Regions from separate parts of the Salicibibacter cibarius genome, predicted to be linked through region 2. Evidence: predicted binding sites of a transcription regulator. Region 2 holds the regulator's gene; each other region holds the start of a gene.
What was found. The regulator LexA, encoded in region 2, represses DNA repair genes until DNA is damaged. The targets are predictions, from matches to a motif close to CGAACATATGTTCG.

Region 1 (10,668 bases), 100 kb from region 2:
CTTTGTATATAACTTTTCCGTCATACGTTTTGCACCTCACTATATGATACCATTTCTCCGTTTAACGACCACGTTTTCACATCGGTAATTTTTACGTCTACAAGTTTTCCGATGGACGTTTTAGGTGCACGAACGTTGACGAGTTTATTCGTACGCGTGCGCCCGGCAAGGATCTCGGGATCTTTTTTGCTTTCCCCTTCAAGAAGCACTTCGACGGTTTGGTCTTGCAGCGCTTCATTGCTTTTTGCCGACAATTCGTTGACGACAGCATTCAACCTTTGCAACCGTTCGCGTTTCACTTCATGAGGGACATTGTCGTTCATGCGGGCTGCAGGCGTGCCATCACGCGGCGAATAAATATATGTGAACGCACTGTCATAACCCATTTCTTTCACTAAGGAAAGGGTGTCTTGAAATTGTTCTTCCGTTTCATTCGGAAAACCGACAATGATGTCGGTCGTAAACGTGGCATGCGGCATGGCAGCTTTGATTTTGCGTGCCAGTTCCACGTATTCCTCTCGCGTGTATTTGCGCCCCATTAACTTCAATACATCACTGTTTCCATGTTGAACAGGCAAATGAATATGCTCAAGAAGGTTATCGCCTTTTGCCAACACTTCGATAAGGTGGTCATCAAAATCACGGGGATGGCTCGTTGTAAAACGAACACGAGGGATATCGATTTTTCGTATTTCATCCATTAAGTCGCCAAGTCCGACATCGTCGTCCAAATCTTTTCCGTACGCGTTCACATTTTGACCGAGCAACGTAATTTCTTTATAGCCATGTCTGGCGAGTTCGCGTACTTCTTGGATAATATCTTCAGGGCGCCGGCTTCGTTCTTTTCCACGGGTATAAGGAACGATGCAATACGTGCAAAATTTGTCACACCCATACATGATGTTCACCCATGCCTGAATATTGCCTTGGCGGCGTCTGGGCATGTTTTCCACGACGTCGCCTTCTTTGGACCAAACTTCCACGACCATTTCCTTACCCTGGATCGCATCTTTTAGCAAATGAGGCAAGCGATGAATGTTATGTGTGCCGAAAACGAGGTCCACATGTTGATGTTTTTGTAAAATGCGATTGACGACGCTTTCTTCTTGAGACATGCAGCCGCATAGGCCGAGAACGACTTCCGGTCGCTCTTTTTTAAGGTTTTTTAAATTGCCGACCTCGCCGAACACTTTATTCTCCGCATTTTCACGGATGGCACATGTATTTAACAAGATGATGTCGGCATCATCGGTCGTATCCGTCGGTGTGAACCCTAGTTCCTCGAGGATTCCGGACATATTTTCCGTATCGTGTACGTTCATTTGGCATCCATACGTGCGAATATAGTATTTTTTTCCGTTACCAATGCTTTGCATATCCTCGGGAATTTTAAAATCATAATAAAATTCCACGTCTTTGCGGCGACGCCGTTGTCCTTTTCGATAGTTTGGCTGTTCGTTTATCTTAATATGCCGGCCGCCGATCTTCATGATTTCCTGGCCGTCTTCATTAACGTCAATGGTTGCATTAGAGAAATCAAAGTACTTGCTGTAGTCTTTCGTTTTATTGGCCGGACGGTGTTGTTCCTCGTTCATACGCGAGGGGAGCCCCCTTTCCTCTATCCTATCCTTTTCAAATTATAAAGCTTCCGGTACCGGAAAACAACCATCTCTATTTAACGATCGCGCGCGATCGACAATGTGCGCAAACGATTAATGGCAGCCGCGATTTCAAAACGGCGCGGCCGTGCCAAATCGCCTGGATGTTTGCCTTTGAACGGGGACAATTCATCCAGTCCGGAGGCGGTGTCTCGTTCATAAATATCCAGCATTTCCCCGAGGGTGTGATTTCCATTGGCGTATTGTTTCGCCAAGTAGTGAAGCGCGCGGGCGATTGCTCTCGTTTGGCTGGGATCGATGCATTGCTCGACTGCGGAAAGGTCGATGGTTTCCCGTCCGTAAAGGATCGTATGTTTCCCTCGGGCATCAACCTTTTCTTTTTTCCCGCGTTGGGCATCAAAACTTTTTGCCAAGGGATAGCGCGTACTTTTAACCGTGAATGGTGCCGCTTCGTGGGTAATCCGCTGACTGCGGGCTTTTTCAGCAATTTCCTTCGCTTTGCCTGTAACGTCATACGGTCGGTACGCATCCATCATCGTCACCGTATCGGCAACATCAAAGTAATCGCCTGTGCCTCCGACAACGATAATGGTAGAGACGCCTTCTTCCTCATATAAGTCCCTCACCCGGTCGATAAACGGGGTGATCGGTTCTTTTTCTGGGGAAACGAGTTGTTGCATGCGATAATCGCGAATCATGAAATTCGTCGCGCTCGTATCCTCATCGATGAGCAAAAGACGGCTTCCGGCTTCAAGCGATTCGATAATGTTCGTCGCTTGCGAGGTGCTGCCGCTCGCGTTGTCCGTTTGAAAACGGTCCGTGCTTTTTTGATTCGGAAGATCGTCGATAAAAGGCGATATATTTACATTCGTGACCCCGCGCCCGTCTTCGGCACGTATTTTACAAGCGCTTGTATCCGTGACGATAAAGGCGCGTCCATCTCCATCGATATGATTGTAAATGCCGCGTTCCAATGCCTCAAGTAATGTGCTTTTCCCGTGGTAACCGCCACCGACAATGACATGAACACCTTTCGGGATAAGCATACCCCGTATATCCCCGCTATGGGGCAACGAAACGGTAGCCGCCCTCGTCTCCGGGCTCTCAAAAGGGATCGCGCGGCCGGGATCAAGGGGACGATTTTCGACGCCGCTTGCCCGCGGAAGAATCGAACCATCTGCAACAAACGCGAGGGCGTCACGTTCTTTTACATAGGCACGCAAGGCGTCTTGGTCATCGCTGAGCGCCACATGATTCTTGAGCCCTTCCATATCAATATTGAATAGGGCTTGTTCAATGATACTCGGTAGTTGTTCAGTTAACAGTTTCGCCGCCTGGACGCCCATAATCGTTCTGCCGCGTGCAGGCAAATGGATGGACAAACGAATCTCCACTTTTTCTTTATCGCAAACGACGGCTGTCCGCTCTAGGATTTCTTGTCCGGGGCGATCGATAAAAAGGCTTTTTTCCGCCTTTTGTTTGCGTATTGCTTTTCCGACCGAACGAGCAACATAATCTGTAAACGCAACGTTGCGATGCCCGCTTTCATACAACGCTTCATTCATATGTAATTGTCGATGGGGGATCTCTACCCTTGCCCGGGAAGGGCTGGCATAAGGATCTGCTTGGATGTGATCCAAATGGAGGCGAAACGAGGGAAACGTAAACGTCCCGCGAATATCGTTATAAGCTTTGTATCCTTTCCGATCGATGCGTTCTAGCGTTTGCTGTAATTGTTTCAACTCTCATTCACTCCAACTTTTAGAAAACTTGACTTCTCGCCATAAAATGGCGAAAGCCTTCATTGCACTAGTGCTGAACGGCTGAAATAAATGATCATCTGTAGTTGTGGCGCCAAATAATCGAGATAAGACTGATATTAGTCCTCACCGGGCGTGAGTGCGGACAAAAAGATAGATAAAGCGTAAAATAATGTTCTCGCCATACAAGTAGCGGCACCGAAAATTCATTTGATATCGCTCATGCTTTTGTGATCGGATAATTCAACCACCCTGCACTAGTGATACTTTGATATCTGCTTTGAAAAACTCAGCGCATGAGGCACGCTGAGTTTTTCATTCATCACCTGGGTTCGATAATGAGTTTAATGGCTGTTCGCTCTTCACCATCAATCTCAATGTCCGTAAACGCCGGGATACAAACCAGGTCAATTCCACTGGGTGCTACAAATCCTCTCGCGATGGCAATTGCCTTGACAGATTGATTTAAAGCGCCTGCTCCAATAGCTTGAATTTCCGCAGCTCCTCTTTCGCGGATCACGCCCGCTAGGGCACCGGCGACAGAATTAGGGGTGGATTTCGCTGATACTTTTAATACTTCCATGATTAGCCCTCCTATAGTTGTGGAATGTCACCTTTTATCCCTTACTATATTCTTTGGATCGTTCTCTATGCCTTCGTTGCATCTATTCGTCGAATGGGTGATCATCATTGATCAGGATTCTTTCAATTTTTCGGGCTTTGCCTGTTTTTTCATCGAATTCCATAAATACAGCGTTGAGTTGACTCCTCCCTTTCGCAACTTCAAATTTTGCCGGCAACGCCGTTTGGAATTTTTTCAAAATCACATCCTTATCAACGCCGATAATGCCATCGTATGGCCCGGTCATGCCGACATCGCTTAAAAAAGCAGTGCCACCCGGCAGTATTCTTTCATCGGCTGTTTGCACGTGAGTATGAGTCCCAATGACGGCACTGGCACGCCCATCCAAAAACCAGCCGATAGCTTGTTTTTCGCTGGTCGTCTCGGCATGAAAATCAACAAATACGAACGGCGTCCGTTTTTTGGCATCCTCCACCGCTTTGTCCAACGCTTGAAAAGGGCAATCAATCGCTTCCAAAAACACGCGTCCCATCGCATTAATGACGACGAGTTCCAATCCGTTCACATTGATCGAGGTTTGCCCCCTTCCCGGGGCGCCCGGCGGATAATTTAACGGACGGATCAGATTTGTTTCTTCGTTAATGAACGTAAAAATTTCGCTTCTTGCCCACGTATGGTTGCCAAGCGTAACAACTTGAGCGCCAAACCCCAAAATACTTTTGTAAATTTTCTCTGTAATCCCTTTCCCGCTCGCGGCGTTTTCGCCATTGACAATCGTTACTTGAGGTTTATATTTCTTCTTAAGCTTCGGCAATTGTGCCTCCAGCATATTTCGCCCGGGCCGGCCGACAACATCTCCGACAAATAATAGTCGCATGCGCTTTAGACCTACTTTCCAGTTTGAAAAGACATTTCTATCCTCACTTATACCCACTTTATATGCCTTGTTAAACGTATGGCTTTCATGATCATGAATATATTTTTCATTCCGTCAAATAATAAAGCAGCACAAATGTGCTGCTTTATTTTGCATAATTTACTGCCCTCGTTTCACGAATAACGGTGATTCGTATATGCCCGGGGTAGTCAAGTTCATTTTCCACTCGCTTCGTAATGTCCCGTGCCAGCCGATGGGCCAACACGTCGTCGACCAAGTCTGGTTTTACCATAATGCGGACTTCGCGACCCGCTTGTATGGCATACGTCTTTTCAACACCATCAAATGATTCTGCAATCTCCTCGAGTTTTTCCAAACGGCGAATGTACGTTTCAAGCGTTTCCCGTCTTGCACCCGGCCTTGCCGCAGACAGGGCATCTGCAGCAGCGACGAGTGTAGCAATGACTGAAGTTGCTTCGACATCCCCGTGATGAGAGGCAACGCTGTTCACAACGACCTCGTTTTCATTGTATTTTTTCGTTAATTCGACACCTATTTCAACATGACTGCCGTCGACCTCATGGTCAATCGCTTTTCCGATATCATGAAGCAATCCTGCCCGACGGGCAAGCTGCACATCTTCTCCAAGTTCCGCCGCCATTAAACCTGTTAAATACGCGACTTCCGTTGAATGATTCAAGACATTTTGCCCGTAGCTCGTTCTAAATCGCAGACGGCCCAAAATTTTGAGAAGATCAGGATGTAAATGATGAATCCCCATTTCAAACGTCGTTTCTTCCCCATATTCACGTATCCGTTCATCGACCTCACGCCGGGATTTATCCACGGTTTCTTCAATGCGGGCGGGGTGAATCCGTCCATCTTGAACGAGCCGCTCCAACGCCGTGCGCGCGATTTCTCTTCGAATCGGATCGAAGCCGGATAGGATGACCGCCTCGGGTGTATCGTCTATGATTAAATCAATTCCGGTTAACGTCTCCAACGCGCGAATATTTCTCCCTTCACGCCCGATGATTCGGCCTTTCATTTCATCATTCGGCAAATGGACAACGGATACCGTCGTTTCCGCCACATGATCAGCCGCGCATCTTTGCAGTGCCACAGAAAGAATATCTTTGGCTTTCTTATTTGCTTCTTCCTTGACTTTATCCGTATTTTCCTTAATCATCACTGCTTTTTCATGATCGAGTTCCCGTTCGGTTTCAGCCCGGACAATCTGTCGGGCGTCTTCTCTCGTCAGCCCCGAGATCCGTTCCAGTTCTTCCTGTTGTTCGGAAATTAATTGTTCCACTTTGCTATTCATCGTTTCTGTCTCTTCTTGTTTCTCAGCGAGCGTTTGCTCCCGGAGTTCTAGAGATTCTTCCTTGTTGTCAAGCGTTTCACTTTTACGGTCAAGCGCCTCTTCTTTTTGCTGAAGGCGGCTTTCCTGATTCTGAATTTCGGTTCTCCGTTCGCGAATATCGTCTTCGGCTTCGGAACGCAAGCGGTACGCCTCATCTTTGGCTTCCAACAGTGATTCTTTCTTGCTGTTATCCGCATCGCGTTCCGCTTCTTCGATCATCTTATTTGCCGCATATTCTGCACTCGTAATCTTTGCTTCGGCAATTTTTTTACGGATGACATAACCAATAAACCCGCTTAAAACAGCAACGACAATAAGCAAAATGGAGATGATCAAGATGAGTGTTCCGTTCATCTCGCCTACACCTCCTTTGCTATTCAATTGTACGTGTACATTTACACCGAAAACGTTGCGGGCTTTGCCTAACGAAAAACGGAGAATGCAGGCAGGCGGGTGCCTGCGATCATTCGTTGGTGTTGATCCATTTCGTTCTGTTGTTTGAATAAAGGTGTTTCCCTCTATCGTTTTCATCCCTTTGGAATGGATGAAACGATGGACACGGCGATAAACCGGTTCAGAGCATGTTTCCTACCCTTTTTTGCCATCATATTCTCGTACTGTGTTCAATTGTTTCAAACGAACGGTTAAAACATGATGCGTTACAACCAGAGAAAAGCCTTTTGTAAACGGCGAATCAATTTATGCGATCCCGCCGTTCCCCAACATTCATATTTAATTGTATACTTGCCATTGTTCATATGTCAACCGTGTCAATCCCATCCATTCGAGCGTGAGAAAACTTAGCTTTTCGCCAAGCTTTTACGGTTTTACGGCGAAAAGCCTTAGTTGCACTTATGTAGGTAAGAAAGTTGAATTATACTTCTTACCTACCCAAAAAGCCGGCTATCCGAGCCGGCTTTTCAATCACGATCCTGATGAATCTTGTGTTTCTTCCTTTTCCTCCTGCTGCTGGTTCTGCTGCCCGCTATTTGGAAGCTCATGGTGGTCACGAATACGTGTTTCAATTTCGGACGCTACAGATGGGTGCTCTTGCAAATATTGCTTTGCATTTTCACGGCCTTGACCAAGCCTCTCGCCGTCATACGCGTACCAAGCGCCACTTTTTTGCACAATCTCCAATTCTGTCGCGATGTCCAACAACGAACCTTCCCGGGAGATGCCCTCCCCGTACATAATGTCAACTTCTGCTTGGCGAAACGGCGGAGCCACTTTGTTTTTCACGATCTTTAATCGTGTCTTGTTCCCGACTGTCTCATTTCCTTGTTTCAAAGCTTCAGCCCTGCGTACTTCCAAGCGTACTGAGGAATAAAACTTCAAGGCCCTTCCCCCGGGCGTTGTTTCGGGGCTTCCGAACATGACGCCTACCTTCTCGCGAATTTGATTGATAAAAATCGCCATCGCGTTCGACTTGCTAATGGCCCCCGACAGCTTTCTCAATGCCTGTGACATGAGGCGGGCCTGCAAACCGACATGTGCATCACCCATATCCCCTTCGATTTCCGCTTTTGGCACGAGGGCCGCCACGGAATCAACGACGATGATGTCAACAGCGCCGCTGCGGACGAGCGCCTCTGCAATTTCCAAGGCCTGTTCTCCCGTATCCGGTTGCGAGAGCAGGAGTTCATCGGTATCGACGCCAAGGGCGCGGGCATAAACAGGATCAAGGGCGTGTTCCGCGTCAATAAATGCCGCTTGTCCGCCTTCCCGTTGGGCTTCGGCAATGGCGTGCAAAGCAACGGTTGTTTTCCCGGAAGATTCCGGACCGTATATTTCAATGACCCGTCCACGCGGATACCCGCCAACACCGAGCGCGATATCAAGGGCTAATGTCCCGCTTGAAACCGTGGACACACGGCGTTCCGTGTCGTCCCCCAACTTCATGATGGAACCTTTGCCGAATTGTTTTTCAATGCTTCGCAAGGCTTGGTCAAGCGCTGCTTTTCTTTCACTCATGGCAATACTCCTTTATAGGCATAAATTTAATCATTGCATTATTTCCCGATAGGCATAAGAACCAATCGTTTCCCCTGCACCTATCATACCGTGTTTTTCATCATTTGCCAAGGATTATACGAACATTTATTCTGAAACTGTTCCGATGAAAAAGGCCCCTCCGTGGAGGAGCCCGATGTGTTTTTAGTTAGAAACGGAAGGATTCGATGTTTGCCGCCCTTGGCGTTTCGGCTTTGGTTTTGCCGGCTCCAAATTCACGCGCGCACCGTGAACACGGGAGTGGCGCAATCCTTCATAAACAAAGGGAGCCACGTCTTCCGGAACTTCCACGAACGTAAATTTTTCGAAAAGGTCGATGCGTCCGATCGACTGTTTTGAAATCCCGACTGCATCGGCAATTTCATCCACGAGTATTTTCGGGGTTAAGCTCACATTGCGGCCCACGTTCATAAAGAAACGGACCATGCCTTTTGCCGCACCGGTATCACCAAAATAATACCCTTCTTCAGAAATATTATTTTCCGTTTGATAATTCATTTTCAACAACGCATCGATGACTTCCTGCGGTTGATACTGCTCGAGCAGTTCCCGGGTTAATTCATCAAAGATCGATGTCTCTTCGCTATGTTCAATGACACCGGTGATTTGCTGTCGCCACGAGTCTTGCTGTTTCTCCACGACTTCTTCCAGCGTCGGGATATCCCGTGTCGGCAAGGACATCTTTATTTCTTTTTCAATCGAGCGTAAATGCTTCATTTCCCTCGGAGTGACGAGCGTCAGGGCCTGGCCGCTCTTGCCGGCTCGTCCGGTCCGCCCGATGCGATGGACATAGGATTCCGGGTCTTGCGGGATATCATAGTTGATCACGTGGGTGACGTTTTGGACATCCAGTCCGCGGGCAGCAACATCTGTCGCGACGAGATACTCAATCGTGCTTTCCCGAAACCTTTTCATGACCGCATCCCGCTGGGATTGGTTCAAATCACCGTGAAGCCCGTCTGCAAAATAACCCCGTGCCTGCAAGGACTCCGATAATTCCGCAACGCCTTTTTTCGTGCGACAGAAAACGATTGCAAGCTCCGGGTTGTAACGATCAATCACACGGCAAAGCGACTCGAGTTTGTTCCTTTCAAGCACTTTAAAATAAATCTGTTCGATCGAGGGAGCCGTAACATCGCTTTTGCTAATGGACACCGTCTCAGGTTGCTTCATATAGCGACGGGAAAGCTTTCGGATCGGGTCAGGCATCGTTGCTGAAAAAAGCATCGTCTGCCGGTCCTCATTCGTTTGTTTCAAAATCGATTCAATATCATCGATGAAACCCATATCAAGCATTTCATCCGCTTCATCCAAGACGAGCGTTTTCACACGGTCAAGCTTTAACGTTTTTCTCCGCAAATGGTCTTGAACGCGCCCGGGGGTTCCGATAACGACTTGGACCCCGCGTTTAAGCGCCTTGATTTGATGACCGATCGATTGCCCGCCATAGACCGGCAACGTTGTGACATGCAGATGGGTGGACAGCTTTTGCAATTCCCCGGCCACTTGAATGGCAAGCTCCCGGGTTGGCGTTAAAACGAGCGCCTGGACGTGGGAGGAGGCGTTTAGTTTTGTAAGCAGAGGAATCCCGAAGGCTGCCGTCTTCCCGGTACCGGTTTGCGCTTGTCCAATCACATCTTTGTCGTTTAGTGCTTTCGGTATCGCTTGTTCCTGGATCGGAGAGGGCTCCTCAAAGCCAATCTCCTTAATTGCTTTTTTTACTTCCGGTTTAATATGTTCACTTTCAAATACATTCATATTCTTCATCACCTTCTTCTATCAAATAAGAAAAACCTCGGCGCCGCAGCAGAAGGCGGGTTATAACGGGTTTTATCCCAATTCTCACCTCTCACTTCCCACATCCAGCATGGCGGCACAAGCTTCTTTTACCGCCCTGCGTCGTATCGATGCGCGGTCCCCGCGTAAACGTCGCTTATAGACATGCGTTTTATCCGGATATGCAACGCCAATATAGACCGTACCCGGCGGATGGCCCTCCTGGGTGCCCGGACCGGCAACACCTGTCAGCGAGACCCCTATATCTGTCCCGTATTCGCTTCTCACGCCTGCTGCCATCTCTTCGGCACATGCTTCGCTTACAGCGCCATGTTGCTCAAGCGTCGCTTTCGTCACATGAAGCTGCTTTTCTTTTGCCTCGTTGCTATACGTAACGGCACCACCGGCATAAACATCAGACGCTCCCGGAACATCGGTGAGCGATGCCCCGAATAATCCTCCGCTTAAACTTTCGGCAACGGCCAACGTCCACCCTTTTGACCGTAAATGATCAAGAGCGCGTGAAAATAACGTGTCTTCATTATACCCATATAAAAAAGATCCGCAACGTTCACAGACGGCGCCTTCCAACTCATCAAGCTTTTTTTTTGCCTCTGTCGGGTCGGTCGTCTTTACCGTCAAACGCAACGTGACTTCATCTTGACCCGCGAGCGGCG
Region 2 (10,668 bases):
ACGGGTCAATATTGGCCATCGAACGTTGCCCGATCACCTTCACCATCAAAAATATGTATATATAAACAAACAGCGCGCGAACGATAAAACCATAAAACGGTAAATCTTGCGCCCCTGTCCATACGTCTGTAATATTTTCCATTCTTATCCCATCCCACCTGATGATGTCACCTTTCATCTTTTGCAGATTGCATGGAAATATTCATTGTATAATTACGGTACGTGAAATTTTAATTTGAGAACCATCGATAGGTGATCTTGGTTGGCTCATGGCACTCATGGCACCTCAAAAATGTAAAATCAACCAATCTGAGGTTCCATAAACGATCATATGACACCTTAAAAAGGCAAAATTTCGCATTTTGAGGTGCCATGCATCTAGTGTACCCGTCCATCTCCACTCAAACGAAAAAACCTAGCCGCTTTGGCTAGGTTTTTTTGCGTTTATGCTTTTGTTTCTGCCGCCAGTTTATCGCGAAGAACCATTGGCAAGATTCCGCCGTGACGATAATAGTCAACTTCCACGTCGCTGTCGAAGCGAACGACGGCTTCGAATGTTTTTATGTTTCCATCGTTGTCTTCTGCTGTAACGGTGACGAGTTGCCGCGGGTTGACATTTTCGTCGATGTCTACCCGGAACGTTTCTTCACCTGTTAAACCTAACTCGTCGGCGCCTTCGCCCTCTTTAAATTGAAGGGGCAAAACGCCCATAAGCGCAAGGTTGCTACGGTGAATCCGTTCAAAGCTTTTAGCGATGACCGTTTGAATGCCCAGAAGCGTCGTTCCTTTGGCTGCCCAGTCACGGGAACTTCCCATCCCGTAATCGTCACCTGCAAGCACGACGAGTCCGGTGTTATCTTTTTTATATTCCATCGCCGCATCATAGATGGGCATAACTTCACCGCTCGGCCAGTGCGTCGTAAAGCCGCCTTCTGTTCCGGGTGCTAACTTGTTGCGAATGCGAATGTTCGCGAACGTTCCCCGCATCATCACTTCATGATTTCCACGACGGGAGCCGTAAGAGTTAAACTGCGCCGGCTTTAATCCTTTTGATTGCAAATACTGTCCTGCCGGGCTGTCTTTTGCAATCGAACCTGCCGGAGAAATATGGTCGGTTGTTACCGAATCGCCGAACTTGCCAATGGCCCGCATGCCGCTTAACGTTTCAATCGCCTGCGGATCTTTGGACATATTTTCAAAGAACGGAGGATTCTGGATGTAGGTGGACGCCTCATCCCAATCATACAGGGTAGCATCATCCGATGATTGTAACGCGTTCCAGCGTTCATTATTGTCAAATACACTGCTGTACTCCTCTTTAAAGAGTTCAGGGGAAACGTTCTCCTGAATGAACGTTTGCACTTCAGACGTGCTTGGCCATAAGTCTTTGAAAAAGACGTCATTTCCGTCTTTGTCTTTCCCGAACGAATCTTTGCGAAGATCGACATTAACGGTTCCCGCGAGCGCATAGGCAACGACGAGCGGCGGGGAAGCCAAGTAATTCGCACGCACGAGCGGGTGAATTCTGCCTTCAAAGTTACGGTTACCGCTCAGCACCGAGGAAACGAGCAAATCATTGTCCGCGATCGCTTGCTCCACTTCATCCGGCAGCGGTCCGGTATTGCCGATGCACGTCGTACACCCATATCCGACGAGGTTGAAACCGAGTTCGTCCAAAAACGGCATTAACCCTGAGTCTTCAAGATAGCGGGTGACAACTTTCGATCCGGGAGCGAGGGATGTTTTCACATATGCCGGAACATCCAGTCCTTTCTCAACCGCTTTTTTGGCCATTAATCCTGCACCGATCATGACGGAAGGATTGGACGTGTTCGTACAGCTCGTGATCGCCGCGATTGTTACGGCTCCGGTCGGAATCGTGGACGTTTCGCCATTCGGATGCGTAACTTCCACTTCTTTGTCCAATTCAGCCGCGTCAAGTCCAAAACCTTGATTGCCTTCCGGACCGGTGACGGCTTCTTTGAACGATTGCTGCATATCATTAAGTTCAATCAAATCCTGCGGCCGTTTCGGACCGGCCAATGCCGGTTCAATGCTGTCCAAATTCAAAGGAACAACTTCCGAATAGTTCGGCTCAATGGCATCCTCGCTGTAAAACAGTCCATTCGCCTGGCAATAAGCTCTCACGAGCGCAATTTGCTCTTCGCTTCGTCCGGTCAGACGCATGTAGTTCAAAGCTTCCTCATCAACCGGGAAAAATCCGCACGTTGCGCCGTATTCCGGTGCCATGTTGGAGATCGTGGCACGGTCAGCGAGGGACATGGTCTTCAACCCGGGACCAAAAAATTCGACGAACTTGCCGACGACGTTTTTCGAACGCAACAGCTGAGTGACTTTCAGGGCCAAATCCGTTGCGGTCGCGCCATCCGGAAGGCTGCCTTCAAGCTTCACGCCGACCACTTCGGGCGCCGGGAAGTAAGACGGTTGTTCCAACATGCCTGCTTCCGCTTCGATTCCGCCAACACCCCAGCCAAGGACACCGAGGCCGTTAATCATTGTCGTATGGGAGTCCGTGCCGACGAGCGTATCCGGATAGGCAATCTTCTCCCCTTGATCATTTTCTTTTGCATGCACAACATTCGCCAAGTATTCCAAGTTCACTTGGTGAACGATGCCGGTTGCCGGCGGTACAGCGCTGTAATTGTCAAACGCTTGCGTTGCCCAGCTCAAAAGCTTGTAACGTTCTTCATTCCGCTCAAATTCGAGGTTCATATTCCGCATCAGTGAATCGCTTGTCCCGAACTGATCCACTTGCACGGAGTGGTCGACGACGAGATCTGCCGGTATCGCCGGATCGATCGAAGACGGGTCGCCGCCAACGTCCTCCATCGCTTTTCGAAGCGAAGCAAGGTCCACAACCGCGGGAACTCCTGTGAAATCCTGTAGAATAACGCGGGATGGTTTAAACGGCACATCTTCGGTTCCGCCATCCTTTGTTCCCCAGTTGGCAAGGCTTTCCACGTGCTCCGAAGCAATCACTTTGCCGTCTTGTTGTCTCAGTAACGATTCCAATAATACTTTAATTGAATAAGGCAACTTGTTAATGTCGCCGATACCCGCTTTTTCCAAAGCGGCGAGGTCATAATAATAGTAGGTTTCATTTCCTACATTCAGCGTTTTCTTCGCCTGATACATGTCTTTGGTTTCTCCCATGTATACCCCTCCTCTGTCTCTATCATATAACAATCTGTTAAAAATGTCGAAGCAAAACTAACAGTATAAAAAAAGGAGCGAGATGTGCTAAACTATTCGTAAGAGATTTAGGACGTGGTGGTGGTGAGCAACGTGGGTTCAGATATTTTTATGTGGTTGATTGTCCTTTGGTCTGTGTTCATGATTGTGTTCATGTTTATCGGCGGTTTTTTTATGTTTCGGAAATTCCTAAAGCGTCTTCCGAAAGAAGATGGGCACTCCATCCTCGATTGGCAAGACTACTACCTTGAAAAAACCCGCCATCTTTGGACACGCGAGCAAAGCGATTTACTGGAAGAACTCGTCTCGCCCGTTCCTGAATTGTTCAGGGACATTGCCCGTGAAAAAATCGCGGGAAAGATCGGAGAGCTTGCGTTAAATGAACACGCAAAACAAATGAACGAAGACTTGATTATCCGCGGTTATATTTTGGCAACCCCGAAACGTGACCATAAATTTTTGCGAAAAAAACTGGATGAAAAAGAGATGGATTACAGCCAATATGAACAGCTATTCTAATGAAAAAACCGGGCCACCCAAAAAAGGGAAATCCCGGTTTTTTCACGTTCTTTCTCTCATGGGCATGTCCATGATCGGGTCATTGATTTCTTGTTGTTTCTTTTTGAACATAAAAAGCATCGCGATGCGCCACGGCAGGATCATCCCGTATGCAAGCAGGAAAAACATGCCTGCCAGTTGAGGGAGAATAATTTGTTCCCCGATGATGAGTTTGATGATCACCCGCACGAGGAGCAATCCCATCAATAAAAAAATAAACAATTTGGATCTTTTCATATAGATATCGCCATTGTGTATTTCAAAGCGCGACGTGCGAATCAGCAAATAAGAAGCGGCGGCACCGACCACTAGTGGCGCAACAATACGTTCAATGGGAAGGTGCGTAGGTTCGTATAAAAACATCAAAAAACCCGTGCTCATCATGAGTGGCGGGATAATGATTTTTTTCACAGTCGCCGGTTTTTTTATAGCTTTCATACGCACAATGATGGCGAACGTCCCCATCACCGCCGCGCCGATTGTTGTAAGTATAAAGATGAATGTTGTCTCTGTTATGTTGCCCACCTCCTCCGTACAACCTATCATACCTGTTTCATGTCGAAGGATCAATTTTTTCCCTTTCTCTGATCAAATCGTTGGAGACTGGGCGAGCCAAAACCGGCTTTTATGATACGCCGGCTGCCTTTTTTGATTCACGTCCGGCTTGTACGACTGCCCGATGTATAGCAGGAGCTAGTGCAAAAAGGCTGAAATAAGTGATCACACCGACTATCGGAAGTCTGGATTGGGACTTCAAACCAGGGTAAACGGTCACTGCCCTAGTCAAGGGATCAATTACTCTCGTCAATGACCGAATATCTTCCCTCGAAACAGGACTCCCGGTTTTCATGAAACGGTCATGGCGACCGAAAACAAAAGCCAATCGCTCGTTCGGGCGCCATGAGGCAGCCATGCCGACCGAATATCTTTGATACAAGCCTTTTCGGTCACCATGAAGCGGCTATGACGCCCGAACGCTTTCGATTCAGGCCATTACGGTCGCCATGACGCGGTAAATTGTCCGTTAGGGAGTCAGAAGCGTTGGCGCCCTAACTTCCTCCGTGATTGGCTAATTGAGCCACCTTGCACTAGTGGCGTATACCCCAAAGCGAGAGGGTGAACGACTCCCATTGCTACTATAAACCCGTTTTCGTACCACTTTCGGAAGGAGAACGGGCCCCCAATGGGACAATTTAAATCGATTTTGTTCCACAAACGGAGGGAATACGACTCTAAATGGTACAATAAACTCGATTTCATACCACAAACGGAAGGAAAGTGACTCCATATGGTACGAAAAACCTGACTTCGCCTCTTAATCAGATGGGAGGTGCTCTTCCCAATAGATTTCCATTATATCAAACCACTCTTTTTGGATCATAGTTCATAGATACCCCGCTTGTATTCAGCATAGCACGTTCCACCTTAAAAACAAAAAACACCCCCAAATCCTAAAGAGGTGTTCCGTTCGGTTATTTTTTTCCCTGTTCTTTTTGCATGGCTTTCATCATTTGATTGATCTTCTTTTGGGATGGATTTTGGCCCATTTGCATCATCATCACACGTAGCATTTGTTCATTGATAGGCGGGTTTTTCTTCATATAATTGACCATTGTTTTCCGGGCAATGAAAAACCCTCCCACAAGACCTACGAGCAAGGCTGCCATCGCGATCAAAACAACCCAAATCGTACTCATGCGGTTACTCCTCCTTACGTCGATCGTTCGGCACCGGATAGGTTTCGCTTAAGCAAACATCATTCATTATACCGTATCGATCGAACGATGAAAAGGGATTGCCTCTCAATTAACCGAAAAGATGGGTATGCATTTTGATCGGTTTCAACCACCCGTATCTTCCCCGTTCGACATCACAAGCAAAAAAGTAAGGGTCATACGCCTGCAATTGATCGAACCATGGCCATTCATCCTCCATATGGAGGGTGCTCCAAATTTGCACTCTTCTTTCAGAGAGCATTAATTTTACGCTTTCGCTCTCTTCCAAATAATAGACGAGACCATCGTCCCTCCCCTGTGGAAAGGGAGTTATTTGCGCGGAAGAAAGCCATTCCCCCAAATGATGAATGGAAATCGGCTGACAAATATAATCGACTTGTTTTTGAACCTCATGGTGAAGGGAGGGGACTGTCTCATACTCTTTAAAAAGTTGGAAGAGTTTGTTTTCCAATTGGATAAATTGCCGAGCGATTCCGGGCTTCAAAAGATAGATGTCATATCGATGCAAAAGCTCGCCCTCCTTTTATGTCTTCCCATTATTGTAATGCCTGGCCACAAAATAATATGTCAATATTTGTTTGATAAAACCCGGTAATGGTCGACAAATTTTTTATCCCGGTGATAAGCATACAAAAGAGGTGTCCTGACGTTTGTCCAGGACACCTCCCCAGGGCGATGCTTACTGTTCTGTTAAGGCTTTCACTTCATTTGCGATATTTTCTTCGTGAAATCCGAAGGCTTCCATAACAACGTTGCCGGGGGCTGAAGCGCCGAATTGATCGATGCCGATCGCCTTGCCGTTCGCTCCGGCATAACGCTCCCATCCGAACGTAGCCGCCGCTTCCAACGTGACCGTCGGAATGGCGTTGTCGATGACCGATTGCCGGTAAGCTTCCGGTTGTTTTTCAAATAAATCCCGGCACGGCATACTGATGACGCGAATGGCAATCCCTTGTTCAGAAAGTCTCTCCTTTACGCCCATGGCGAGCGCAACTTCCGATCCTGTCGCGACAATCGCCGCCGCCGGCCGGTCGGCGTCCGCCAAAATATACGCGCCTTTTTTCACGTTTTCATACGTACTCTCCGCATCCGTCATTGTCGGCAGCCCTTGCCGCGTTAATACCAAAGCAGTCGGGTGATCCTTCGCTTCCAGCGAAAGCCGCCAAGCTGCAACAGTTTCGTTCCCATCCGCCGGTCGGATGACGGAAAGGTTCGGCACCGCGCGCAAGGATGGCACCTGCTCAATCGGTTCATGCGTAGGCCCGTCTTCTCCGACCGCGATGCTGTCATGAGTAAAAACATACGTAACGGGCACGCCCATTAACGCCGACAAGCGAATGGCCGGTCGCATATAATCGGAAAAGACGAGAAAGGTTGCTCCATACGCATGCAACCCTCCGTGAAGGGCAATGCCGTTTAAAGCGGCCGCGGTGGCAAATTCCCTCACCCCAAACCAGACATTACGGCCTTCACGGTTGTCCTTCGTAAAATCTTCATACGCGTCCATCAATGTATTATTGGAAGAGGCGAGGTCAGCAGAACCACCGAACAGCCCGTCCACTTGAGACGAAATCGCCTGAATCGTTGCCCCTGAGGCTTTTCGGGTGGCAAGTGTATCTTCTCCGGCAACATAACTCGGCAACGCTTCGAGCTGATCCGTTTGCCAATCACGGTCAAACGCGCGCCTGAGTTCTTCAGCTTTTTCCGGAAATGCCTTGCTGTACCCCTCAAATGTTTTCATCCATTGTTGATACCCATCGACGGCTTCGTCTTGTTTCTTTTCAAAAAAGCTGAGAACATCATCGGGAATATGGAACGGTTCGTGATCCCATTCGTATGCTTCTTTTACGAGCGTGGCTTCTTCATCTCCAAGCGGCTTCCCATGTGCTTCATTTGTGCCTGCACGGTTTGGCGAACCGAAACCGATCACGGTTTTTACTTCGATAAAACTCGGACGGGGATCTTCTTTCGCCTCTTTAATCGCGCGGTCAATAGCCTCAACATCATTACCGTCTTCGATAAAGATCGTGTGCCAACCATACGCTTCATATCGCTTGCAAACATCCTCCGAAAACGCGCGATTCAAATCGCCGTCGAGCGAAATATCATTGGAATCGTAAAGCACAATCAACCGTCCCAATTGCTGGTGGCCGGCTAAAGAAGCGGATTCCGAAGCGACTCCTTCCATGACATCCCCATCACTGCAAATCACATACGTAAAATGGTTAAATAATTCATACCCTTCACGGTTGTACGTAGCGGCCAAATGGGCCTCTGCCATAGCCATCCCTACCGACATGGCAATGCCTTGTCCGAGAGGGCCGGTCGTCGCATCTACCCCTGCCGTATGTCCGTACTCGGGATGGCCGGGCGTTTTGCTCCCCATTTGCCGGAAGTTTTTCAACTCCTCGAGGCTCAAGTCGTATCCGCTTAAATGGAGCATACTGTACAGCAACATGGAGCCGTGGCCTGCGGATAAAACAAAACGGTCCCGATCCCACCATCCCGGTTTTGCCGGGTTATGTTTGAGATGCCTCGACCATAATGCAAAAGCCATCGGCGCCGCACCCATGGGCAATCCCGGGTGGCCTGCATTTGCTCGATTGACACTGTCGATGGACAATGTCCGTATCGTATTAATGGCGCGTTGTTCTATGTTTGAAGTCAATGTTTCCATCCTTTCTTTTGTGAATTGTCTCTATTGGTATGATATATGGTTTTTAAAACTAAAACAAGAAAAAAGCGGCGCACCACTTTGACGAGCGATGCACCGCTTTTTATCGTTAATAAGAACGGCGGTTGCCTTTTGCATTACGTAATTTTTCCGGGGTTACTTCGTTTCCGTTCTCATCGACGACAGATACATTTTGAATCTGCTGTTTAAAAGAGGTTCTGAAGTTCTGTAGATATTCTTCCCGCAAGTCTTTTTGTTCGTCTTGCTCATCTGCAGTCAACCCCGTCGTTTTCTGTCGTTTGGCTAGTTCATTAATACGGTCAAGCTTTTCATCGGATATCAATGAAGCTCCCCCTTATAGAATCATAAATGATGCTTATCGTCACTATAACGTTCATCCCCGCGTGAAATCAACAGGCAACAGTTCATATTATAACCTAAATGAATGGCTGAATATTAATAGTCCTTGATATTCTTTCTTTTTCTTCCCCATTCTTTTATTCTCTCTACCAATCCGTATGTTCGATCGGTGTTGGCACAAGTGTTACTGTTTGCGGATCTCCTTCCGCTTCCGGCGCACTTGTCCCAATCGATTGATCGGCAACCATCGTCATAATGATGATAGAAAGAGCGAATAAAAATAATAATAAACGTTCTTGTCCTTTTCCGCGTTCTTTTTCAACTTTTTGATTCGTCATAAGAAAACCTCCGAAACAATTGTTCTATTATTAGTGTATCAGAACGATCGTTCGTGTCAAGCATTTCAAGGAACTAATGTTTGCAAACGTTTGTTTTATATGGTAAGCTTTAGACAAATATAAATTAACGAGGTGAATAAAATGAAAAAGCTTTCGCAACGACAAGAAACGATCCTTGAGTTTATTAAAGACAACGTGAAAAAGAAAGGATATCCACCCTCTGTAAGAGAAATCGGCGAAGCAGTCAACCTTGCCTCAAGCTCAACCGTGCACGGCCATTTGGCTCGATTGGAAAAGAAGGGGTATATCCGCAGAGACCCGACCAAACCAAGGGCAATTGAAGTTCTTCATCTCGATGAAGATGGAAACGAAATAGCCGAAGCAGACAAGCCGGCAAGTGCTTATGTTCCTTTGATCGGTAAAGTAACCGCGGGCGTTCCCATTACAGCTGTCGAAAATGTAGAGAGCTATATGCCGTTGCCCGACGATTTTGTCGGAAGTGACCAGGTGTTCATGCTCACCATTGAAGGAGACAGTATGATTGACGCGGGGATTCTTGATGGAGATCAAGTGATTGTACGCCAACAACCGACCGCAGATAACGGTGATATTATCGTAGCGATGACAGACGAACAAGAAGCAACCGTCAAACGCTTTTATAATGAAGGGGACCACATCCGATTACAGCCCGAAAACCAAACATTGGAACCGATCATTCTTGACAATTGCCAAGTGCTCGGAAAAGTAAGCGGTGTCTTCCGTACGATTTCGTAAAACAAAATGCCGATAAAGGAGAATGGAAAGAGTGAGTCTTTCCTTCTTCATCTTTTTGACAATTAAGTTAACATAATAATATTACATCAACCTAATTCCGTTTCTGTTTTACTGTATGCACAGCGCGTATCTGTTTAGAACAGCCTGGGTTATTTTTTCTTCCCGTTTTTCTTTTTACAGCGAGAATCAACAATCCAGGCATGGAAACCGCGATTGTTTAGAAAAACTTGGCTTCCACCAAATCTTTATGGTGGAAGCCTTAGTTCATCTTATACTTTAATCCTTTAACAAAGTTAAACATTTTTAAAGTGTAAAAAAAGACCAATTTCCAACACACCCATCACCTCGCGATCATTGCCAATATGGTATGTATAAACGAGCGCGAGGTGAGCGGTAAATGATTGGCACGAAGGGGCCATGAAGACCGAAATGATGATCGAAACACTAATAAAGGCGCCATGATGTGCTCATGGCGCCCATAACGACGATCAAGTCTAAAATTCAGGTGTCATGAAGCAGTCATGACACCTGTAAATCGCTTTTACCCGGGATTTCGGGCGCTATGAAGCGTCCATGGAGACCGAAACGACGTTCGAGACTTCGTTTGGAGCGTCATGAATCGGTCATGGAACCTGAAGGCCTCACCTGCATCGTATTACGAGATGTCCATGATACCCGAAATCGAGCATACACCCATTTGATCAACGATCCTTTTCCATGAAAAACCCCCCGAGCTCATTTGGCTCGAGGGCACTTACGCGCACAACATGCTTGTTTTAGTATTCATTCTCCAGAATCGAAGAAACAATGTGCAAAGAGTCCCATTCTCCCCCGGAGACGCTTATAATCGGGTACTTTTTCGGATAAAAATTGTCTCTAATCTCCTCAACGGAAAGCCCTTCTTTATGTAGGTGTTTCACCTCTTGGGAAAGGTTCTCAAGGTGATCTAGTTTTTGCTTTAGCATCTCTTTCCCGTTTTCTACATATCCGGCATGGCAACAAAATAGCGATTCAA
Region 3 (10,668 bases), 1.9 Mb from region 2:
GACAGTTGCTCAAACGGCACATCCATATCGATCCCAAAATGTTCACAAGCGGCAGCGAGCAGTTGCGGGTAATAATCGGAACTTGTCGGCATCCATGGAAGGATGGCATGCTGGCGCAAGGTAAGAGATGGGTTCGGGATAACCAACTCTTCATCGGTTTCCAGCTTGGAACCAATGCCGTCACAGGTCGGACAAGCACCGGAAGGATTGTTAAAAGAAAACAACCTTGGCTCCAATTCATCAACGGAAAATCCGCAATACGGACAAGCGTGATGTTGGTTAAACAATACTTCTCCCCCGTCGATGACATCAATAAGGACGCGCCCCCCCGATTCTTCCAACCCTGTTTCCAGTGACCCGGAGAGACGGGATTCCACTCCCTCTTTTATAATTACCCGATCAATGACGACTTCAATAGTATGTTTCTTATTTTTTTCCAAGGAAATGTCTTCGGACAAATCGCGGATCTCCCCGTTCACACGTACGCGCACAAATCCTTTTTTCTTTAAATCCTCAAAGACTTTTACATGCGTGCCCTTTCGTTCGGCTTCCAAGGGAGCGAGAATTTGAATGCGCGTCCGTTCGGGATAACCCATCAATTGGTCAATCATTTGCTGGACGCTTTGCGACGTAATGGGAATGTTATGGTTCGGGCAATACGGAACACCGACACGCGCAAATAATAACCGTAAATAATCATAGATTTCCGTGACCGTCCCCACTGTAGAGCGCGGGTTTTGGCTTGTCGTTTTTTGGTCAATGGATATGGCCGGGGATAGTCCTTCGATCGAATCTACATCCGGTTTATCCATCTGTCCCAAAAATTGCCGCGCATAGGAAGATAACGATTCCACGTATCGCCTTTGCCCTTCGGCATAAATCGTGTCAAACGCCAACGACGACTTACCCGAGCCCGATAGCCCGGTAAAAACGATCAACTTATCTCGGGGAATCGTAAGATCTACCCCTTTCAGGTTATGGGAACGCGCTCCTTTTATGCTGATACTCTCATTGGCCATGGTTCCGGTCACTCCTTGTACTAAATGTGAGAGGCGAGAGATGGGAAGCGAGAAAGACCTCTCGTACCTTTATGATGTTTTCTTTCCCTTTAATTCAATCATCGTATCGCGAAGTTCCGCGGCACGTTCAAAGTCAAGTTGCTTCGCGGCATCTTTCATTTCCTCCTCTATTTGGTCGATTAAACGATTCTTTTCGTCCTTCGTCATTTTCTTGTCTTTCGGCGTTGAGAAACTCACTTCATCTTCTGCGGCTACCGTAGCTTGTATCGCCTCTGGCACCGCTTTTTCAATGGTTTTCGGTGTAATGCCATGCTTTTCATTATACGCTTCTTGAATACCCCGTCGTCTTTTTGTCTCGTTTATCGCGACTTCCATCGATCGCGTTTCCTTATCGGCATACATGATCACTTGTCCATCCTCATGACGTGCCGCACGCCCCATCGTTTGGATCAAGGACCGTTCAGCGCGCAAAAACCCTTCTTTATCTGCGTCCAAAATCGCCACGAGCGAGACTTCCGGAATATCCAATCCTTCACGCAAAAGGTTGATACCGACAAGACAATCAAAATCACCGAGACGAAGTTGGCGAACAATTTCCAAGCGATCCAGCGTTTTTACATCCGAGTGTAAATATTTCACTTTAATGCCGACTTCTTTTAAATAGTCCGTCAGGTCTTCCGCCATTTTCTTCGTAAGCGTGGTCACTAACACACGTTCATTTTTTGTCTGCCGATCGTTAATCTCGCCGATTAAATCATCGATCTGCCCTTCGATCGGCCGCACGCTCACCTTCGGATCAAGCAACCCGGTCGGGCGAATGATCTGTTCGACCACCTCCGGTGCTTTCTCCTCTTCGTAGGGACCGGGAGTTGCGGAAACGTAGACTGCTTGCGACACGCGCTTTTCAAACTCCTCGAATTTTAACGGACGGTTGTCCATTGCCGAAGGCAACCGAAATCCGTGGTCGACCAATACTTGTTTTCGCGCCCGGTCACCATTATACATGCCTCTCACTTGCGGCAGCGTCGCGTGGGATTCGTCGATGATCATAAGAAAATCATCCGGAAAGAAATCCAGGAGCGTGTACGGCGCTTCGCCCGGTTCACGAAACGTTAAATGCCTGGAATAGTTTTCAATCCCGGAGCAAAAGCCCATTTCTTGCATCATTTCAATATCGTAGCGGGTACGCTGTTCCAGGCGCTGCGCCTCCACAAGCTTATCCCGGCTTTTCAGTTCCTGAAGCCGTTCGGCCAACTCTTGCTCGATATTGACGATCGCTTTTTTCATTTTTTGTTCGCGCGTAACGAAGTGGGAAGCCGGAAAAATCGCAACATGGTTGCGTTCGCCAAGCACTTCTCCCGTTAGTGCATCCACTTCGGTCATCCGGTCAATCTCATCTCCAAAAAATTCCACACGAATGCAATGTTCATCCCGGGAAGCCGGGAAAATTTCCACAACATCCCCGCGAACGCGGAAAGTCCCTCTTGTAAAATTAATATCGTTACGATCATATTGCACATCGACGAGATTATTTAAAAGTTCATCTCTTCCTTTTTCCATCCCCTTACGAAGGGAAACGACCAAATCGCGGTATTCTTCCGGCGAACCCAGTCCATAGATACAAGAGACACTGGCGATAATGATGACGTCATTGCGTTCAAATAACGCGCTCGTCGCAGAGTGCCGTAGTTTATCGATTTCATCGTTGATGCTGGCATCTTTTTCAATAAATGTATCCGACTGCGGGACGTAGGCTTCCGGTTGATAGTAATCGTAATAACTGACGAAATACTCGACAGCATTATTGGGAAAAAATGATTTAAATTCGCTGTACAGCTGACCGGCGAGTGTTTTATTGTGTGCCATGACAAGCGTCGGTTTGTTCACTTCCTGAATCACGTTTGACACCGTAAATGTTTTGCCCGTTCCCGTTGCTCCCAACAACACTTGGTGTTTCTTGTCTGCCTTAATTCCTTCTGCTATTTTTTCTATCGCTTTAGGTTGATCCCCTTCGGGTTGATAAACAGATTCAAGTGAAAACGTTTGTGGCAACGTTCACCCTCCTTCGCTGGCGATACCATTCCTTTATAGCGTATTATAACACAATTTGAAAATAAACGAACGTTTATTTGCTCACAGATGGCAAAAAGCCTCCCGAATGCATTTGAATGGCTCTTTCGGAAGGTTTTATTCCTTTATTCATCTTCCCATGATTCCTCGTTAGGATGCAAAAATAACAAGCCCAGCTCATGATGTTGATTGTCATACAAAGCCGCTTTCTCTACGCGCCGCTCCCCATTGGCGTCGATCACTTCAATACGGCCATATGCCGGATTGATCTGTAATTGCTGATAAAAATTCCATTCCGTATGGATGGGATTGCCATGCACCTTTGTCACAATTTCTCCGGGCAGAAGACCCATTTTCTCACCCGGGGATTCCGGTAATACACTGAGAATGACGATGCCATCATTTTTCGGTACAAAATAATAATCTTTCCTCCGATCGCTAACGTACTCGTAGAACTGCAAAAGCATCCGACCGATAATCGCGATAAGCACGACTGGCAACCACACCCATCCGGGGAGGTACATCACTAGAGCAGCGCCAACAAATAACAGCGCCCCAAATCCTATCATTCTCGTTCCGGCACTTTTTATTTTTATTTTCATGCGCTGCCCGAGCGTCGTTAGACGAAATCCAACGAGAAAAGGCACCAGGAGCATTGATACATCATCCGTAACCGGGAGTAATGGCCACCAATCTCCCGCTACGAACGTTTCACCGGGAATGAATATGCACACGGGGATGAGCCACATTCGATCAAGGCGTTGACCTCCGACCCATTTCCCCCTTTTGCTGCGTAAACGAAGGGGTGAAAACTGCTCGCGCTTTGACTGTAAGCGCATGAACACCCCTTCAATAAATAGCAATGACCCGATGATGATAAGGACGGGTAATGGGTCTACAGACGTTCCGCCGCCGAAAGGCAGAAAATAGGACAGAAGCAACGCTAACCCCAATGCATAGGCAGGAGAGGCAAATCCCGCGCCCCCGACAATAATCAGCACAAGATAGGTTGCTGTCGTTGTCAATAGGAATTCCGGGGTAAGCACAATACCGGACGCCAATGCAACAACCGATAAAACAACTCCTGCCAATACCCCCGGTAATAGACGGTGAAAAACGTCTTTCCCAACAGAGCCGGTGGACATATGAAACATCTTTCTTTCCCTTTTTAAACGGCGATAGCCAATGCCTATCATTGCCAATAAACCGATATAGGTCAACGGGTGAATAAAGAAGCTTCCTATACCAATCACTAGATCTATAAACCAATGATCCATTATTTGATCTCCTTCTAAAAGCATCGTTTGTTTAGCTCTTCATTTGATTTAAGTAACCGCTGCGGAAAAACACTACGCTAGCCAGTTGTCATGGCTACATTTATTCATATTCATATATTTCAACCATTGATTAAAGTGTTGAACATCTATTTTACTACACAATACAAAATAAAAAAGAGAAATACACCCTAGTGCTACGGATGTATTTCGACACAAAGTCATGGAATTCCTGCTTTTTCCCGAAATTAGGACACTTCACTAACTAAATGACTGATTGCCGTATCCAATTGGCGATCATTTTCATCGTCACGAATCTCATCCACAATTGCGCTATGAAGGTGCTGGGCAGTCTCTTCATCAATCTCCCCGCTTTCCTCCAAATCGTCCGTCTCTTGTTGGAAAGCAGCCACCGCTTCTTCTGTTTGCTCATCAAAATATCCATCGGTTCTGCCCGGATCAAAACCCAATCCCTCTAAAATATGTTGCGCGTTGCCCACTTGATCATTGTTGTCATCAAACGTGAGCGTCTCATCTACAGCAAGCGCGGCTGTATAGAAGTAATCCGGTTGGCTTTCCTCAATCGTCGGCTCCACGCCTTCTTCATGAATATTGTTGCCGTCGGAAGTCAACCATCTCGACATTGATAAATTCATTTCACTGCCATCTTCGAATTGATATCCTTGTTGTACCGTCCCCTTGCCAAACGTTGTATCGCCAATAAGGTCATATTCTCCCGCTTCATGCAGAGCAGCTGCCAATATTTCCGAAGCAGAAGCGCTACCTTGATTAATGAGCACCGCCATTGGATAATCTTTTTCTTCCTCGAGCGTAGAAGGAGTGGCGATCACCTCCCCGTCAGGTTGCTCAATTTGTACGATCGTCTCCCCTTCAGGGAGCAGCAAACTACCAATATCCTGAACACTGTTCAAGTATCCGCCCGGATTATCGCGAACATCAATGAGCAATCCATCAATGCCCTCAGATTCCAGTGCATTCAATTCATCTTCAAATTCTTGGGCTGTTTCCGCGGAAAAAGAAATAACTTCGAGTAAACCGATGGTCTCTCCATCCCGGTCAATCGTTCGGCTTTCGACGGTTTCCATCGGGATCGCGTCACGCTCCACTTCGACTTCAAATGGATCGGAAGAAGAGGGACGTTCAATTGTCAACGTCACGGAAGTGCCTTTCTCCCCGCGAATGTCCATCACCGCTTCATTCAAAGATTGGCCTTCCGTTGAATCTCCATCTATCTCCAAAATTTGGTCATCCGGCATTAACCCGGCTTCTTCTGCCGGTGAGCCCTGAATCGGAGAAACAATCGTTACATTCTCATTCACCATGTTAACTTCCGCACCGATGCCTTCAAATTCACTGTCCAACGATTCCTCAAACTGACCCGCTGTTTCCTGATCCATATAGACGGAATAGGGATCATCCAGTTCGTCTAACATTCCTTCGATTGCACCTTCATATAAGGTGCTTTCGTCAACATCATCGATATATTGTTCCACAATCAAGTCGTGTGCTTGATGAACTTTTTCCCAACCTTCTTCTGATGAAATTTCACCGTTTTCTTCATCCATTTGCGGAGTACGATTTTGGCTTTGTCCCTCTTCGCCGATAGAGACTCCCGCGATCACCCCTCCGGATCCGGCTATGATGACCGCACTCGCTAAGATAACGAGCCATTTTCCGCTAACGTTCATATTGTCACCTCTATCTTAGCTTTTGGAAAGCATGACATACCCATCTATTTCTAAATCTGAAGTATCGCCTGCTTTATTATTTGGTCTTCTTCTTGCCGTTCTCTTTTGCATATGCTATGTTTCTTTCTCCCATTTAAACACATTTTAACGGGCGAAACAAAAAAAATCGAGCGGGAAGCCCATTTCCGCTCGATTATCCTTTGCTTATAGATAATCCATTGGGTCGACGGTATTAACACCCGATCCGGCCCAACCACCTTCATGTACTTCAAAGTGTAAATGGGGACCTGTCGTGTTTCCTGTATTCCCCATGATGCCAATCTGTTCCGAACGGCTGACCGAATCACCTTCGGACACATCGGAAGAAGCCAGATGGGCATACAATGTCGTGATCGTTTGTCCATTAATTTGATGCGTAACCATCACCGTATTTCCGTAGCCGCCCATGTAGCCAACGTAACTGACGGTACCTGATTCAGCCGAATTAACTGGAACACCTGAGCCGCCAATATCAATGCCATTGTGCATTCGACCCCATCGCGGCCCATACTCTGAAGTCAACGGGCCCGATGCCGGCCTCGCCAACGTGCCGCCTCCGCCTCCATCGGAGCCGGAATCGCTGACACTTGCGGTTGACGGTGACGAAGAAGATCCGTCGCTGTTTACGTTGCTTCCCTCGGATTCATTCGACTCATTCGATTCATTTTCCTCATTGTTTCCGGAATCATCGGATTCCTCAGCTTCTTGCTCTTCTCTTTCCCGTTCTCTTTCCCTCTCTCGCTCCCGCTCTTCTTCACGTTCGATTTCATTCTGTTTGGCAGTTTCTTGCTGTTGCAGGATTTCTTCTTCGTTTTCGATTTCTTCCAGGTCATCAAGCAACTGACGCTGCTCTTCATCAAGCCCGTCCATCACAACTTCTTTGTCCTCTATTTGCTCGTCCAAGTTCGCTTGCAAAGTTTCCAATTCTGCAAGATTAGATTCCAAGGTTGCCAGATTTTCTTCAACTGCTTCTTTGTTTTCTTCAAGTTGTTCATGATCGGCAATATGTTCGTCAAGTATTGCCTGATCTTGCCCTGCAATCGTTGAGAGGGTGCGGATTCGATCCAGAAAGTCCCCAAAACTTTGCGCCCCCAATAAAACTTCTATGTATTCAACTGTTCCGTTGCCATTTTGATAGAGGGTCACAGCTCGTTCCTTCAACACTTCATCCCGTTTCTCGATACGTTCTTCAATCTCAGTGATATCGTTCTGTAACCGCCCGTTTTCGTCTTCGACTTCAGCCATTTCCGCTTCTTTGTCTCCGATTTCTTCAACAGTGGCGGACATTTCTTCATCCATTTCACGAATCTCTTCTTCGATTTCTGCCAACTCTTCCTCTACGCCCTCTAAATCCTCTTCCGCCTCTTCGCCATCATTTTCCGCCTCTTGTTGGGATTCACGTATGTCATCCAATTCGTTTTCCAACTCACTGACGGATTCAGCTTGTCCAATATAGCTTGTTTGCAACCAACCGGATAATCCAACCAGAAAAGCGGTGCCGAGCATTAATGTTTTTTTTCCTTTCATTTACCAATCACCCCCATCGCTATACTTTCAAAAATTTACGTACAGACATTTGACTTCCCAACATACCAACGACAACGCTAATGCCAAACAATACCAGCGCCACTTGCCAAACCATCGGAAAGGGCTCAACCATCGTAATAAAAGGCAACTGAGCATCAAAAAAATCATGGAGATAAACATAACCGGCCATAAGTGTTACAACCGGGACAAAAGCTCCGATCACACCGATGAGCAACCCTTCGATAAAAAAGGGAATACGCACGAATCTGTTCGTCGCTCCTACAAGTTTCATAATTTCAATCTCGTCTTTGCGCGAGATAATTGTAAGTTTAATCGTGTTTGATATCAGGAATATAGAAGTAAACAACAAACCGATAATCAAAGCCGCACCGATTACACGCACATAATTTGTGATCGTAAACAATTGCGTAAGAATCGATTCTCCATACTCAACCGTTTCCACTTCAACATATTCATCGACGGCGGTTGCGACAGCTTCCGTTAGTTCCGGTTCGGTCGTCTCGATAACGAGCGCATCATTCAAGGGATTCTCATCTCGGATGCTTTCATAGACAGCGCCTTCGGATCCGAGACTGTCGATAAATTGATCCAACCCTTCATCCCTGTCAAGGTACGAAACGTCTTCTACCGCGTTAGCGCTTGCAATGTCTTCCATCACTTCCGCCTGTGCATCCGCTTCAGTATCCATTTCCAGAAAAGCACGGATTTCAACTTCGTTTTCGACATCGGATGCCAGGCTGTTCATATTTAAAATCAGCAAGGAAAACGCGCCGACGACAAGCAGCATAATCGTCACGGCACTAATGGAGGCAAAGCTCATCCACCCGTTTCTGCTAATATTTTTAAACCCTTCTCTTACGTGCCGCACAAAGGCGCTACGCTTCATAGCTGTACGCACCCCGCATTTCATCCCGCACAACGTTGCCATTATCAATGGCAATCACTCGTTTTTTTAAATTGTTGACGATGTGGCTGTTATGCGTAGCCATCACAACAGTTGTGCCTCGATAGTTAATATCTTCTAAAGTGCCCATAATGCTCCATGCTGTTTCCGGATCCAGATTGCCGGTCGGCTCATCTGCAATCAAGATCGCCGGCTTGTTTGCCATCGCCCGTGCAATGGCCACTCGCTGTTGTTCACCACCGGATAGCTCACGCGGTCTATAGCGGGCTTTATCTTTTAATTTAACAAGCTCCAATACCTCCATTACACGCGGTTTAATACGATCCTTGGGCTCTCCGATAACCTCAAGAGCAAAAGCAATATTTTCAAATACGGACAAGTTGGGGAAAAGTTTAAAATCTTGAAAAACAACCCCAATCTTGCGCCGCAAATATGGAATTTGTTTTTTCTGAGATCACCAAGGTTGGTCCCATTCACATGAACGACACCTGCTGTCGGCTTAATCTCACGAATGATTAACTTAATGATCGTCGACTTTCCGGCACCGCTTGGCCCGACAACATAAACAAATTCCTCTTTCCCAATGTGTATGTCAATGTTGTTTAACGCTTGGATTCCATTTTGATAGGTTTTTTTCACCCTTTGCATATTGATCAAATCTCTCACACCTACAAATCACCTTATTCTGAGGATTTGTGGCAAATATCCACATCCTTAGTCATATTATATCATCTTTATACCTTTGTAAAAGGTATCTATATTACAGTTTATTTTCAAATGAATTACATATCATTAACTACAAATAGGTCTAATATCACAATTGTTGCTACGGTATTTACTACCCTAGTGCAGAAGAGTTGAATTAAATGATCACACCGCTGCCGACCACACGTGAGACTGTTTGTTGATGACCGAAAGACTTCCGGCTTTCGGAGTGACGGCGTCAAAAGTCGTCTTTGATAATCGAACGGCTTTCGCTTACCGGCGTTAATTAATCAAAATCTTTTGAAATATTTAATTAGGGAACCAAAGCGATTGTACTGGATGAATTGACCTTCGTACATCGGCCATAGAGTGCCAATAGGTCGGAACAAATCAATCCTGATTGGTGTGATCAAAAGATTCAGCCACCCTGCACTAGTGCAAGATGGCTGAATTACCCAATCATGGAGACAGTCGGAAGAGGTTCGGTCGGCAACGCTTCTGGCTCCCTAACGGACAATTTACCGCGTCATGGTGACCGAAAAAGCGGTCGGTTCTCGTGTTCGGTCGCCATAACCGTTTTATGACGACCGTAATGGCCTGAATCGAAAGCGTTCGGGCGTCATAGCCGCTTCATGGTGACCGAAAAGGCTTGTATCAAAGATATTCGGTCGGCATGGTTGCCTCATGGCGCCCGAACGAGCGATTGGCTTTTGTCTTCGGTCGCCATGAACTGTTTCATGGCGACCGGGGAGCCTGCTTCGCAAGAAACCATTCGGTCGTTGACGATAGCCTTTGATACCTTAACTCGGGCTGTGGCGGTTTAATCCAATCGACCACTAACCCCAGTTTGAAGCCCTAATCCTGTCTTCCGATCGTCGGTGTGACCGCTTATTTTCGACAGGCTGCACTAGTTTTTCGTCAATTCGGCGGAAAATGTAACGCAAGTCTATTTTTATGAATGTTTAAATAAAAAAAGAAAAAGGTTGTACTAAAGTACATGAAGCAACCACCCATGGTGACCGAAATCGACTCCGGATACCGCTTTCGTGCTCCGTAAATCCACTCATGCGGTCGATAATGGGTGTGGCGATCGTCGCAACGAAACACCAGCGCCGGGACACTTATATCTTTTTCGATATCATCCGTCCCGATATTAGTTAGGCGCAAAAAACGCCCTGCCATCATCGGCAGGACGTTTGTTATCTTTATTGAACCTTAACCTTCTTCTTCTACGTATTGCGCAACGGCGTCAGCATCTTCACCGGAAACAAGGTTCTCCGGCATGGCACCAGGGCCTTCTTCAATTGCATCGTGAACTTCGTCAGCGCTATACCCGTCAAGCGCCGGGCCTGTACCGCCTTCCATGTCCCCGCCGTGGCAACTCATACAATTCTCTTCGT

Region 1: the regulator LexA is predicted to act here: its motif matches at 8,296-8,309, upstream of recA (recombinase RecA).
Region 3: the regulator LexA is predicted to act here: its motif matches at 3,138-3,151, upstream of uvrB (excinuclease ABC subunit UvrB).

The regions. Positions count from the first base shown of each region.
Region 1 covers NZ_CP054705.1:2,434,019-2,444,686, forward strand. Annotated here, with positions in the region: gene HUG15_RS12615 (YlbF/YmcA family competence regulator) at 1-24, opposite strand, end outside; gene miaB (tRNA (N6-isopentenyl adenosine(37)-C2)-methylthiotransferase MiaB) at 21-1,595, opposite strand; gene HUG15_RS12625 (ABC-ATPase domain-containing protein) at 1,676-3,361, opposite strand; gene HUG15_RS12630 (stage V sporulation protein S) at 3,702-3,962, opposite strand; gene HUG15_RS12635 (TIGR00282 family metallophosphoesterase) at 4,045-4,839, opposite strand; gene rny (ribonuclease Y) at 4,985-6,556, opposite strand; gene recA (recombinase RecA) at 7,127-8,176, opposite strand; gene HUG15_RS12650 (DEAD/DEAH box helicase) at 8,360-9,973, opposite strand; gene HUG15_RS12655 (competence/damage-inducible protein A) at 10,058-10,668, opposite strand, start outside.
Region 2 covers NZ_CP054705.1:2,330,226-2,340,893, forward strand. Annotated here, with positions in the region: gene HUG15_RS12110 (DUF421 domain-containing protein) at 1-133, opposite strand, end outside; gene acnA (aconitate hydratase AcnA) at 445-3,174, opposite strand; gene HUG15_RS12120 (DUF2621 family protein) at 3,325-3,732, shown strand; gene HUG15_RS12125 (CcdC family protein) at 3,775-4,296, opposite strand; gene HUG15_RS12135 (YneF family protein) at 5,244-5,468, opposite strand; gene sirA (sporulation inhibitor of replication protein SirA) at 5,578-6,015, opposite strand; gene tkt (transketolase) at 6,187-8,175, opposite strand; gene HUG15_RS12150 (DUF896 domain-containing protein) at 8,291-8,524, opposite strand; gene HUG15_RS12155 (hypothetical protein) at 8,688-8,879, opposite strand; gene lexA (transcriptional repressor LexA) at 9,021-9,653, shown strand; gene HUG15_RS12165 (MBL fold metallo-hydrolase) at 10,430-10,668, opposite strand, start outside.
Region 3 covers NZ_CP054705.1:4,259,818-4,270,485, forward strand. Annotated here, with positions in the region: gene uvrA (excinuclease ABC subunit UvrA) at 1-1,019, opposite strand, end outside; gene uvrB (excinuclease ABC subunit UvrB) at 1,089-3,071, opposite strand; gene HUG15_RS21460 (PDZ domain-containing protein) at 3,215-4,366, opposite strand; gene HUG15_RS21465 (S41 family peptidase) at 4,612-6,072, opposite strand; gene HUG15_RS21470 (murein hydrolase activator EnvC family protein) at 6,277-7,638, opposite strand; gene ftsX (permease-like cell division protein FtsX) at 7,658-8,545, opposite strand; partial or broken gene HUG15_RS21480 (cell division ATP-binding protein FtsE) at 8,535-9,211, opposite strand; gene HUG15_RS21490 (c-type cytochrome) at 10,484-10,668, opposite strand, start outside.